Regions from separate parts of the Shewanella sp. Iso12 genome, predicted to be linked through region 3. Evidence: predicted binding sites of a transcription regulator. Region 3 holds the regulator's gene; each other region holds the start of a gene.
What was found. The regulator MetJ, encoded in region 3, represses methionine synthesis genes. The targets are predictions, from matches to a motif close to TAGACGTCTAGACGTCTA.

Region 1 (3,127 bases), on a different contig from region 3:
GGCAACGGGCGACCACGGCTTTGGCATTTTCAGTCTCAGGCGCCTCCAAAAGCGCCTTGAGCTCCTGCAACTCGGTAAGTTTTTGCCTGGCGAAAGCCAGCAGGCTTTTAAGCTCGGGCGCCAGCGCGGTCTCCACCTCGAGATCCACCGGGGTATGCAACAGGGAGCAGGAAGTGGCGAGCCAGAGCCTGTCTCCCAGATCCCGCGCCAGTGGCGCCAACTGCTCGGCCACAAGATCCAGATCGGCGGCCCAGACGTTACGGCCGTTGATCACCCCAACCGACAACACCTGTTCGGGCGCCAATGCACCGACAAAGGCCTGCAACTGCTCGGGCGCGGTGACCAGATCCAGGTGAATACCCGCCACCGGCAGTGCCGACAACAGACTTTGATGGTGGGCTACAGTGCCGTAATAGGTTGCCAGCAACAGCTTGAGCGGCGCCGACTTGAGTACGCCGTAGGCCTGATTGAAGGCCTGTTGCCAGTTGTCATCCAGCTCAAGTGCCAGCGCAGGTTCATCCAATTGCACCCATTCAACACCCTGGGCGGCAAATCGGGCCAGAATGGCTTGATAACATTCCAGCAGCGCCGGCAGCAGTGTCAAACGGTCGAACTCTGAGCCCACTGTCTTGGACAGATACAGGAAAGTGACCGGCCCCAAGAGTACCGGCTTGGCAGTGTGGCCCAGCGCCCGAGCCTCGGTCACCTCTTCAAACAACTGTTCCCAGGCGATATCGAAGCGTTGATCTTCGCTGAGCTCAGGCACCAGATAATGGTAGTTGGTGTTGAAGTACTTGGTCATTTCAGACGCCGGCGCATGCTTGCCGCTGGGCGCTCGGCCACGGGCAATCCGGAACAGGGTATCGAGATTGACAGCGCCGCCGTCACGGTGACGCTCGGGGATTACCCCCAGAGTCGCACTCAGGGTCAGCACCTGATCATAGTAAGCAAAGTCACCGACCGGCAGCTGCGCCACCCCGGCATCGGCCTGCCACTGCCAGTGGGTACGCCTAAGCTCCCTGGCAACACTCTCTAATTCGGCCACGCTGGACTCACCGCGCCAATATTTCTCCAAAGCAAACTTGAGTTCACGTCGACGTCCGATACGGGGAAAGCCAAGACTATTTAATTGCATAATGTATACCATCCTCTATAAACTGTGCAGCAAGTGACTGGCGACGCCGAAACACAACAAATCAAACCGGGCGTCTGGACGTCTAGAAGTTTATTGTGCTAGTCTCAGCACAGGCAACCGAATTGAATTCAAGGGCAACATGAGCGGCATTCATGTGGAGAGGAAATGATAGAACTGAGACACCTTCGTACTCTGATAGCACTGAAAGAAAGTGGCAGTCTGGCCGGCGCGGCGAAGAAACGTTTTGTCACTCAATCGGCGCTGTCGCACCAGATTAAAGAGTTGGAGACCCGGATTAACTCCCAGGTATTTGTTCGCAAAAGCAAACCTCTGACCTTCACGCTTGAGGGCAGTCGCCTGCTGACCCTGGCAGAAGAGATACTGCCCCGGGTACAGGAAACCGAATTTGTGCTCAAACGCGGTCTATCTGGAAGCAGCGGTCCCTTGAAGGTGGGTATTGAGTGTCACAGCTGTTTTCGCTGGCTGATGCCTGTAATGGAAGCCTTTCATCAGTCTTATCCGGATGCCAATCTGGATCTCTCCAGCCGCCATCTGTTCGACTCTCTCAATGCGCTGGAAACCGGTGAGCTGGATATAGTGCTGACCTCAGATCCTGTGCCCGGCCATGCCCTTGCCTATCAGCATCTGTTTGATTTTGAAGTGAGACTGGTGATGGCCAAAGATCACCCTCTGGCAGGCAACAGCTATATTTTGCCGCAACAACTGGCCAGGGAACCTATTATCAGTTATCCAGTACCGCTGGAAAGGCTGGATATTTTCCGTCACTTCCTCGAGCCGGCCGGAGTGGTGCCCGGCCCACAAAAACGCTGTGATCTCACCAATGTGTTGCTGCAACGCATCGCCTGTAAAGAAGGGGTTGCGGCCTTGCCCAACTGGTCACTGACCGAAGCCCAGGGCTTGAGCCTGACCTCGGTGAAACTGGGGCAGGAAGGCCTGAAACGGCCGCTGTTCGGTGCCTACCGCCGCGACAGCAGCAATAGAGTGCAGCTGCAAAGGCTGCTGGAATTGATTGCCAAAGAGGGATTACAGCGTCAAGACAGACACTGACTGAGCGGCTGCCACCGCGCCTGAAAGTCGGCGGCAGTCACAAAGCATCTAGAGAGGATTCAGCAACAGACCGCGCTGGGACAATACCCTTCTCAGTACCAGTCCGGGTGAATTGGGATCCCGGGTCTGTCTCAGGTTATGGGCGACCATAAACTCGCTTTGCAGCTCATCATCCAACCCCAGAGATTCAAAAGCTTCCACCGTCAGCGTCTGCTGCTGGGTCTCTATCAGGGTCTTGATAATGCCCAGCGGGAAGCACTGCTCGGCTTCGGCGTTGAGATAGGCAAACGCCGTCAGGGCAATAATCTGACCAAAGACGCTGAACAGTGCCAGAGTCTGCACTTCATCCGCGTCTATCTGTACCCCTTGCATCTGATGCAAGCTGTCCACCGACTCGGTCGCCACAGACTCAGTCAGGCGCCAATAGCCAAGTACCAGTTTACGGTATGGCTGCGGCAGTTCATCGAGCCGCTCTTTGAGATAAAAGCTAAAGGCATAACGGTAGATATTGACCTGTCCCAGACGCACCAATGCATCCTTGAGGCTGCGGTTTGGCTGAACGGAAGGAGAGAGCGCATTATTGCTGCGCCACAGCAGATGAGCTGCCAGAGCGGGATCGGTCGCGACAATATCGATCACATTGCGAATATCGCCATCAGCAATAATGGCCTTCTTAAGCGGGATCAGGATGCCGCGGCGCCCTATCACCTGCTCTTCGTTGGCAATAATGGCACGCACTTGAGTAAAAACCTGCTGCTCAAGATCTGTCATGTGATTCTTTAAACCTGTTGTTATTTATTATGGAGGCACTATTGCCATTTATTATGGCAGAGAATTTACCCATAAAACGCCCACCAGGGTCAAGTTGAATCGATAATTAGCCCGGTTTTTGCCAAATAGAATCAAAAAGTAGCATCAAAAAGC
Region 2 (3,127 bases), on a different contig from region 3:
TGTCTTGACGCTGCAGGGCGAACAGGCAAAGGCCTTTGAAGCCCAAATCGATGGCAAGCCGCATTATCTGCTGCAAGCCTTGGGCGTCTGTTTCGACTGTGGGCGCAGCAACAGTTATCAGGTGCAGATCCGTCTGTTGACCGATACCGAATTCACTCCAATGAAAGTGTTGGATATCACGCCGCTATCGGCCGAGCAGTTGGGTTACCTCTGTATGGAAACGGCCCATTTCGATCACTGCTACTGAGTGTCAGTTCGACAGATATAAAAAAACCGCCCTGAGGCGGTTTTTTTGCAAGCTGAGTCTATTACAGACCTGCGTCGGCGCGCAGGGCTTCAGCCTTGTTGGTTTGCTCCCATGGGAACTCATCACGGCCGAAGTGACCGTAAGCGGCGGTGCCTTGATAGATGGGACGCGCCAGATCCAGCATCTCGGTCAGGCCGTATGGGCGAAGATCGAAGTGCTGACGAACCAATTGGATCAGCAGCTCTTGCGAGACTTTGCCGGTACCGAAGGTTTCCACACTGATGGAAGTCGGTTCGGCCACACCAATGGCGTAAGACACCTGGATTTCACAGCGATCCGCCAGACCGGCAGCCACTATGTTCTTGGCAACGTAACGGGCAGCGTAAGCGGCGCTACGGTCAACCTTGGATGGGTCTTTACCTGAGAAGGCGCCACCACCGTGACGGGCCATGCCGCCGTAGGTATCAACGATGATCTTGCGACCGGTCAAACCACAGTCACCCATAGGGCCACCGATAACGAAACGGCCGGTTGGGTTGATGAAGTACTTGGTGTCCTTATTCAGCCACTGGGCAGGCAGTACCGGCTTAATGATGGTTTCCATCACGCCTTCCACCAGATCCGCCTGACTGACGCTGTCGCAATGCTGGGTAGAAAGTACCACGGCATCGATACCGACAATCTTGTTGTCTTCGTAGGCGAAAGTCACCTGAGACTTGGCGTCGGGACGCAGCCAAGGCAGAGCGCCGCTCTTGCGTACTTCGGACTGGCGCTTAACCAACTGGTGAGCATAAGTGATAGGAGCCGGCATCAGCACGTCAGTCTCATTGCTGGCGTAACCGAACATCAGACCCTGGTCACCGGCACCCTGTTCTTTGGGATCGGCACGGTCTACACCCTGGTTGATATCGGGGGACTGCTTACCGATGGCGTTCAGTACCGCACAGCTGTCGGCATCAAAACCCATATCTGAGTGGGTATAACCTATTTCGCGAACGGTTTTACGGGTCAGTTCTTCAATATCGACCCAGGCAGAGGTGGTGACTTCACCGGCTACCAATACCATACCTGTCTTGACCAGGGTTTCACAGGCTACACGGGCCTTGGGATCCTGAGCCAGGATCGCGTCGAGTACCGCATCAGAAATCTGATCGGCGATTTTATCTGGATGTCCTTCTGAGACCGACTCAGAGGTAAACAAGTGTTTTGCCATAATTCGGAAAATCTCGTCTGTGGAATTCAAACGTGTAGAAGCATCTACATCTAGACGGCCATTTTAGTAGAATTCGACTTGGATGACACCCCTTGTCGCAAATATTTGTGCGCCATGGCGCAGGAATCGGCTCAAATGACTCAAATCTTTTTTACTGTTTTCAGCTATTTTGCTGAAATTTATCAGATTCATCTGTATCTGAATCTAGACTTTTCCTCTGGCAATTCAGCCTTGGCATTTGCGTTGAAAGCGATCAGCGGACAGGCAAGTTGACAGCTTTGTGAGCGGCAGGCTTCGCAAATGAGGTGCAAATGTAAACACAAAGCAAAGCCTGGGCTGCTTTTGGCGCCGTGGGTGGGCGAATTTTATTTGCGTCCTTCTGCCCGGTAGGGGAAAATATGGCTCCATTTTGCCCAAGACCTCTAAGATCAAGCAGGAGAGAGCATGTCTTCCCGTAAAGAACTCGCTAACGCTATCCGTGTTTTAAGTATGGACGCTGTCCAAAAGGCCAATTCCGGCCACCCCGGTGCTCCCATGGGGATGGCAGATATCGCCGAAGTCCTGTGGCGGGATCACCTCAAGCACAACCCTGTGAACCCTCAATGGGCTGACCGCGACCGCTTTGTGCTGTCAAACGGCCATGGTTCCATGCTGCATTACTCACTGCTGCATCTGGCGGGTTATGATCTGGGCATTGAAGATCTCAAGCAGTTCCGGCAACTGCACTCACGTACTCCGGGCCACCCTGAATATGGTTATGCTCCCGGCATCGAAACCACCACAGGGCCTCTGGGCCAAGGCATCACCAATGCCGTAGGTATGGCGATTGCGGAAAAGACTCTGGCGGCTCAGTTTAACCGTGACGGTCACGATATTGTCGATCACCATACTTATGTCTTCATGGGTGACGGCTGTCTGATGGAAGGTATCTCCCACGAAGCCTGCTCTCTGGCCGGTACTCTGGGTCTTGGCAAACTGATCGCCTTCTGGGACGACAACGGTATCTCCATCGACGGTCATGTTGAAGGCTGGTTCAGTGATGATACCCCCAAGCGCTTTGAAGCCTACGGCTGGCACGTGGTTGCCGGTGTAGACGGTCACGATCCGCAAGCTATCAACGCTGCCATCGAAGCCGCCAAGGCCGATCCGCGTCCATCGCTGATCTGCTGCAAGACCATCATAGGTTACGGTTCTCCCAACAAGTCCGGTTCTCACGATTGCCATGGTGCGCCGCTGGGTGATGCTGAAATCGCCGCCGCCCGTGAATTCCTGGGCTGGAAGCACGACCCATTCGTGATCCCATCTGAAATCTATGCCGCCTGGGATGCCAAGGAAGCCGGTAAGGCCGCCGAAAGCAGCTGGAACGACAAGTTCGCCGCCTATGAAGCCGCTCACCCCGCGCTGGCCGCCGAGCTCAAGCGTCGCCTCAACGGTGAACTGCCAGCCAACTTTGACGCCGATGCCAAAGCCTATATAGAGCAGTTACAGGCCAATCCTGCCAATATCGCTTCCCGTAAGGCCTCGCAAAATGCCCTGGAAGCCTTCGGTAAAATGCTGCCGGAATTCTTAGGGGGCAGTGCCGACCTAGCGCCTTCCAACCTGACCATGTACTCAGGTTCCAAGCCTATTTCGGCCGAAGATGCCAGCGGCAACTACCTGCACTATGG
Region 3 (3,127 bases):
TTTGATGCCCTGCAGGATAACTATGACGCCCTGGTTAATGCCATAGACGCCGCCGACACAGCGGCTATCGATGACTACCGAAAGCGCCTCAGTGGTGACTTGCAATCGCTGCAGGGCAATAGCGCTTACGTCAGTGCCGGTATCAATATGGCTTTGGTCATGCCCTCGGATGGTTTTAATTATGCCTTTGTATTCAAGAGTTATCTCGATGCCTTGGGAATAGCCGAAATCGCCGCCGCGGATATTGATGCCCTGGATAATCTGGACCCCAATAATCCGCCGGAAATCCAAGATTTGACCTCCCAAGGGCGAGTGGTGGCCGGGGCGGTTTCCGAGCTCGGGGTGGCCGTGAGCTATCCGCTATCTATCGTCAATATGCCGGTGACAGTGGGAGTCACCCCCAAGCTGCAACGGCTGGATAGTTTCAACTATGCCGTCAGCGCCAATAACTTCGATGCCGATGACTTCAACGATGATGATTATCGAAGCGATGACACTGGCTTTAACCTGGATATCGGTCTGGCATTCCAGCCATTGGATGGTTTGGTTATCGGTGTCAGTGGTCGCAACCTCATCAAGCGGGACTTGAGCAGCATAGAGGCCGGCGGCGTGCAGCTTACCTATCAGGTGAAACCTATGGTTACCGCAGGGGTGGCCTATGACTGGGCGGCCTTTTCACTCAGCAGCGACTTGGATCTTACCGACAACGACAAGTTTGCCGAGCTTGAGGGCAGCCGCTATTGGCGTTTGGGCGGTGAATACCGGCCTGCTGACTGGGTTGCTTTACGGCTCGGTTATCGCCAGGATCTCAATGATCACACCGCCGATCTTTATTCACTCGGGACAGGGTTCGCCATAGGCAACAGTTTCCGGCTGGATCTCACCGGCATGTTCGGCAGCGATGACGCCATAGGCGGCGTACTGCAAACCAGCTATCACTTCTAAAATTAACCGTTGATGAGCGCCAGGCTTGATTTGATGGTCAGCAACAGGGCGCTCAGCGCGCACAGCGCCAGCGTCAGGACTCGGGTCTTCTCTTTATCCACCCGGCCCACCAAGCGGCCAGCCACCAGAAAACCGAGAAATACCGAAGGCAGCAGCAACAGCGAAAGCCATAGGTGTCTCAAGGTCAAGAGGCCAAAACAGCCGAGAATAATCAAGGCTATCAATGAGCTGAAGATGAAGAAGGCCGACAGCGCTGCGCGGAACTGACTGGCATCCTTACCCGCCAGCAGCAGGGCCATCGGCGGTCCGCCTATGGCGGCCACGGTACCGAAGATCCCGGAAAATATCCCGGCGATAAACAGGCTGAGGCGGTTGATCTTGATGCTGTACTTTCTAAGGCTGAGGAATACGGCTACGGCCACAATCAGGGCTATGGTCAAGCCCAGAATAGGCTGCGGCGCCAGCAACAGCAGGGTGGCGCCAATCAGGCCGCCGGGGAGCCTCCCCAACAAGGCATATTGCAGGCCGTTGAATTCCAGGTGGCCACGCTCGCGTACCAGTGTCAGCAGGGCGATGGAAAACCCCATGGCGATAACAGGGGCAGGAACCAGTTCCGGATCGACGATATACAGCAAAGGTGTGGCTACCACGGCCAAGCCAAAGCCTATCAACGACTGGGTCAGGGCGCCGGTAAATATGATCAGGGACGCCAGTAGCAGGGTGACGGGATCTATCAGTGACAACATTCGCAAGCCCCAAAAAAGACAAGGATCGCACCGCGATCCTTGTTCAACTATAAGGTAATTCTGAGGGACAACACACTTACTCCATGTCTTCCCATTCTATGCCCATGGCATCCATCATGCGCTTGGCCTCTTCCGGGATGCTGTCGGGTTTGTCTTTGGACAAATCCCCATCGTTGGGCAGTGGCTGGCCGGTATAGGCATGCAGGAAGGCTTCGCACAGCAGTTCGCTGTTTGTGGCGTGCCGCAGGTTGTTTACCTGGCGCCGGGTGCGCTCATCGGTCAATACTTTCAGCACCTTCAACGGAATAGAGACAGTGATTTTTTTCACTTGCTCGTTCTTCTTGCCGTGTTCGGCATAAGGGCTGATGTATTCGCCATTCCATTCAGTCATTGATTCACCTGTGATCTCACTAATTCGCAGCAGATTTTAAACCCTTACAGGATACAGTCAAATGATTGCCTGCAAAATCTGTGCAATATGAACAGAAATCCATACATTTGGACGTCCAAACGTCTTGATGCCTATTGACGGCTGGATGGTCATTGGTTAGATTTAGACGTCCAGACATCTTTATGGTGTCGAACCTCAGCATTCAGGAGTCGATTATGACAGAGCGGCGATTAGCAACCACAGCGGTCCGGCAGGGCATCGAATCAGACAGCCAGCACGGGGCCGTGGTGCCACCCATCTATCTGTCGACCAACTATGCCTTTGATGGCCACACTCAGCCAAGAGCCTTTGATTACAGCCGCTCGGGTAATCCTACCCGCTCCATTCTGGGGGATGCCTTGGGGGAGCTGGAACAGGGCTGCAGTGCGGCAATCACAGCGACCGGCATGGCGGCCATTACTCTGGTGGTCAACCTGCTGGGGCCGGATGACCTCTTGTTGGTGCCCCATGACTGTTATGGCGGTAGCTATAGGCTGTTCACCAATCTGGCTGCCAAGGGCCAGTTTCGCTTGCAGGTTTTGGATCAAACCGACCCGCAAGCACTCGCCGCTGCCCTGGCGCAAAAGCCGCGCATGGTGTGGCTCGAGACGCCGTCCAATCCGCTGCTGCGGGTAGTGGATATTGCCGCTATTGCCGAGGCGGCCCACCAGCTGGGCGCATTGGTGGTGGTCGACAACACTTTTTTATCGCCGGCGCTGCAACAGCCTTTACTGTTGGGGGCCGATATAGTGGTGCACTCGACCACTAAATACATCAATGGCCACAGCGATGTGGTGGGCGGCGCCGTGATTGCCAAAGATCCTGAACTGGCAGAGCAGCTGCACTGGTGCTCCAACACGCTCGGGCTGAGCGGTGGCGCCTTCGACAGCTACCTGACCCTGCGTGGCCTGCGTACTCTGGCGCTGAGGATCCGCGAGCATCAGGCCAATGCCGAGCGCATAGTGGCGCTGCTGAGCCAGAGTCCCGTGGTAGACAAAGTTTACTA

Region 1: a site for MetJ is predicted at 1,211-1,228, ahead of metE (5-methyltetrahydropteroyltriglutamate--homocysteine S-methyltransferase). Genes of this name have one in related genera too.
Region 2: a site for MetJ is predicted at 1,504-1,521, ahead of metK (methionine adenosyltransferase). Genes of this name have one in related genera too.

Annotation. Positions count from the first base shown of each region.
Region 1 is NZ_JAAUHW010000014.1:87,014-90,140, forward strand. Features, by position in the region: gene metE (5-methyltetrahydropteroyltriglutamate--homocysteine S-methyltransferase) at 1-1,135, opposite strand, end outside; gene HCX89_RS19350 (LysR family transcriptional regulator) at 1,301-2,203, shown strand; gene HCX89_RS19355 (HDOD domain-containing protein) at 2,252-2,974, opposite strand; gene HCX89_RS19360 (GDSL-type esterase/lipase family protein) at 3,119-3,127, opposite strand, start outside.
Region 2 is NZ_JAAUHW010000011.1:80,749-83,875, forward strand. Features, by position in the region: gene HCX89_RS16965 (hypothetical protein) at 1-247, shown strand, start outside; gene metK (methionine adenosyltransferase) at 309-1,460, opposite strand; gene tkt (transketolase) at 1,905-3,127, shown strand, end outside.
Region 3 is NZ_JAAUHW010000012.1:152,798-155,924, reverse strand. Features, by position in the region: gene HCX89_RS18120 (conjugal transfer protein TraF) at 1-945, shown strand, start outside; gene HCX89_RS18115 (sulfite exporter TauE/SafE family protein) at 948-1,691, opposite strand; gene metJ (met regulon transcriptional regulator MetJ) at 1,768-2,082, opposite strand; gene metB (cystathionine gamma-synthase) at 2,298-3,127, shown strand, end outside.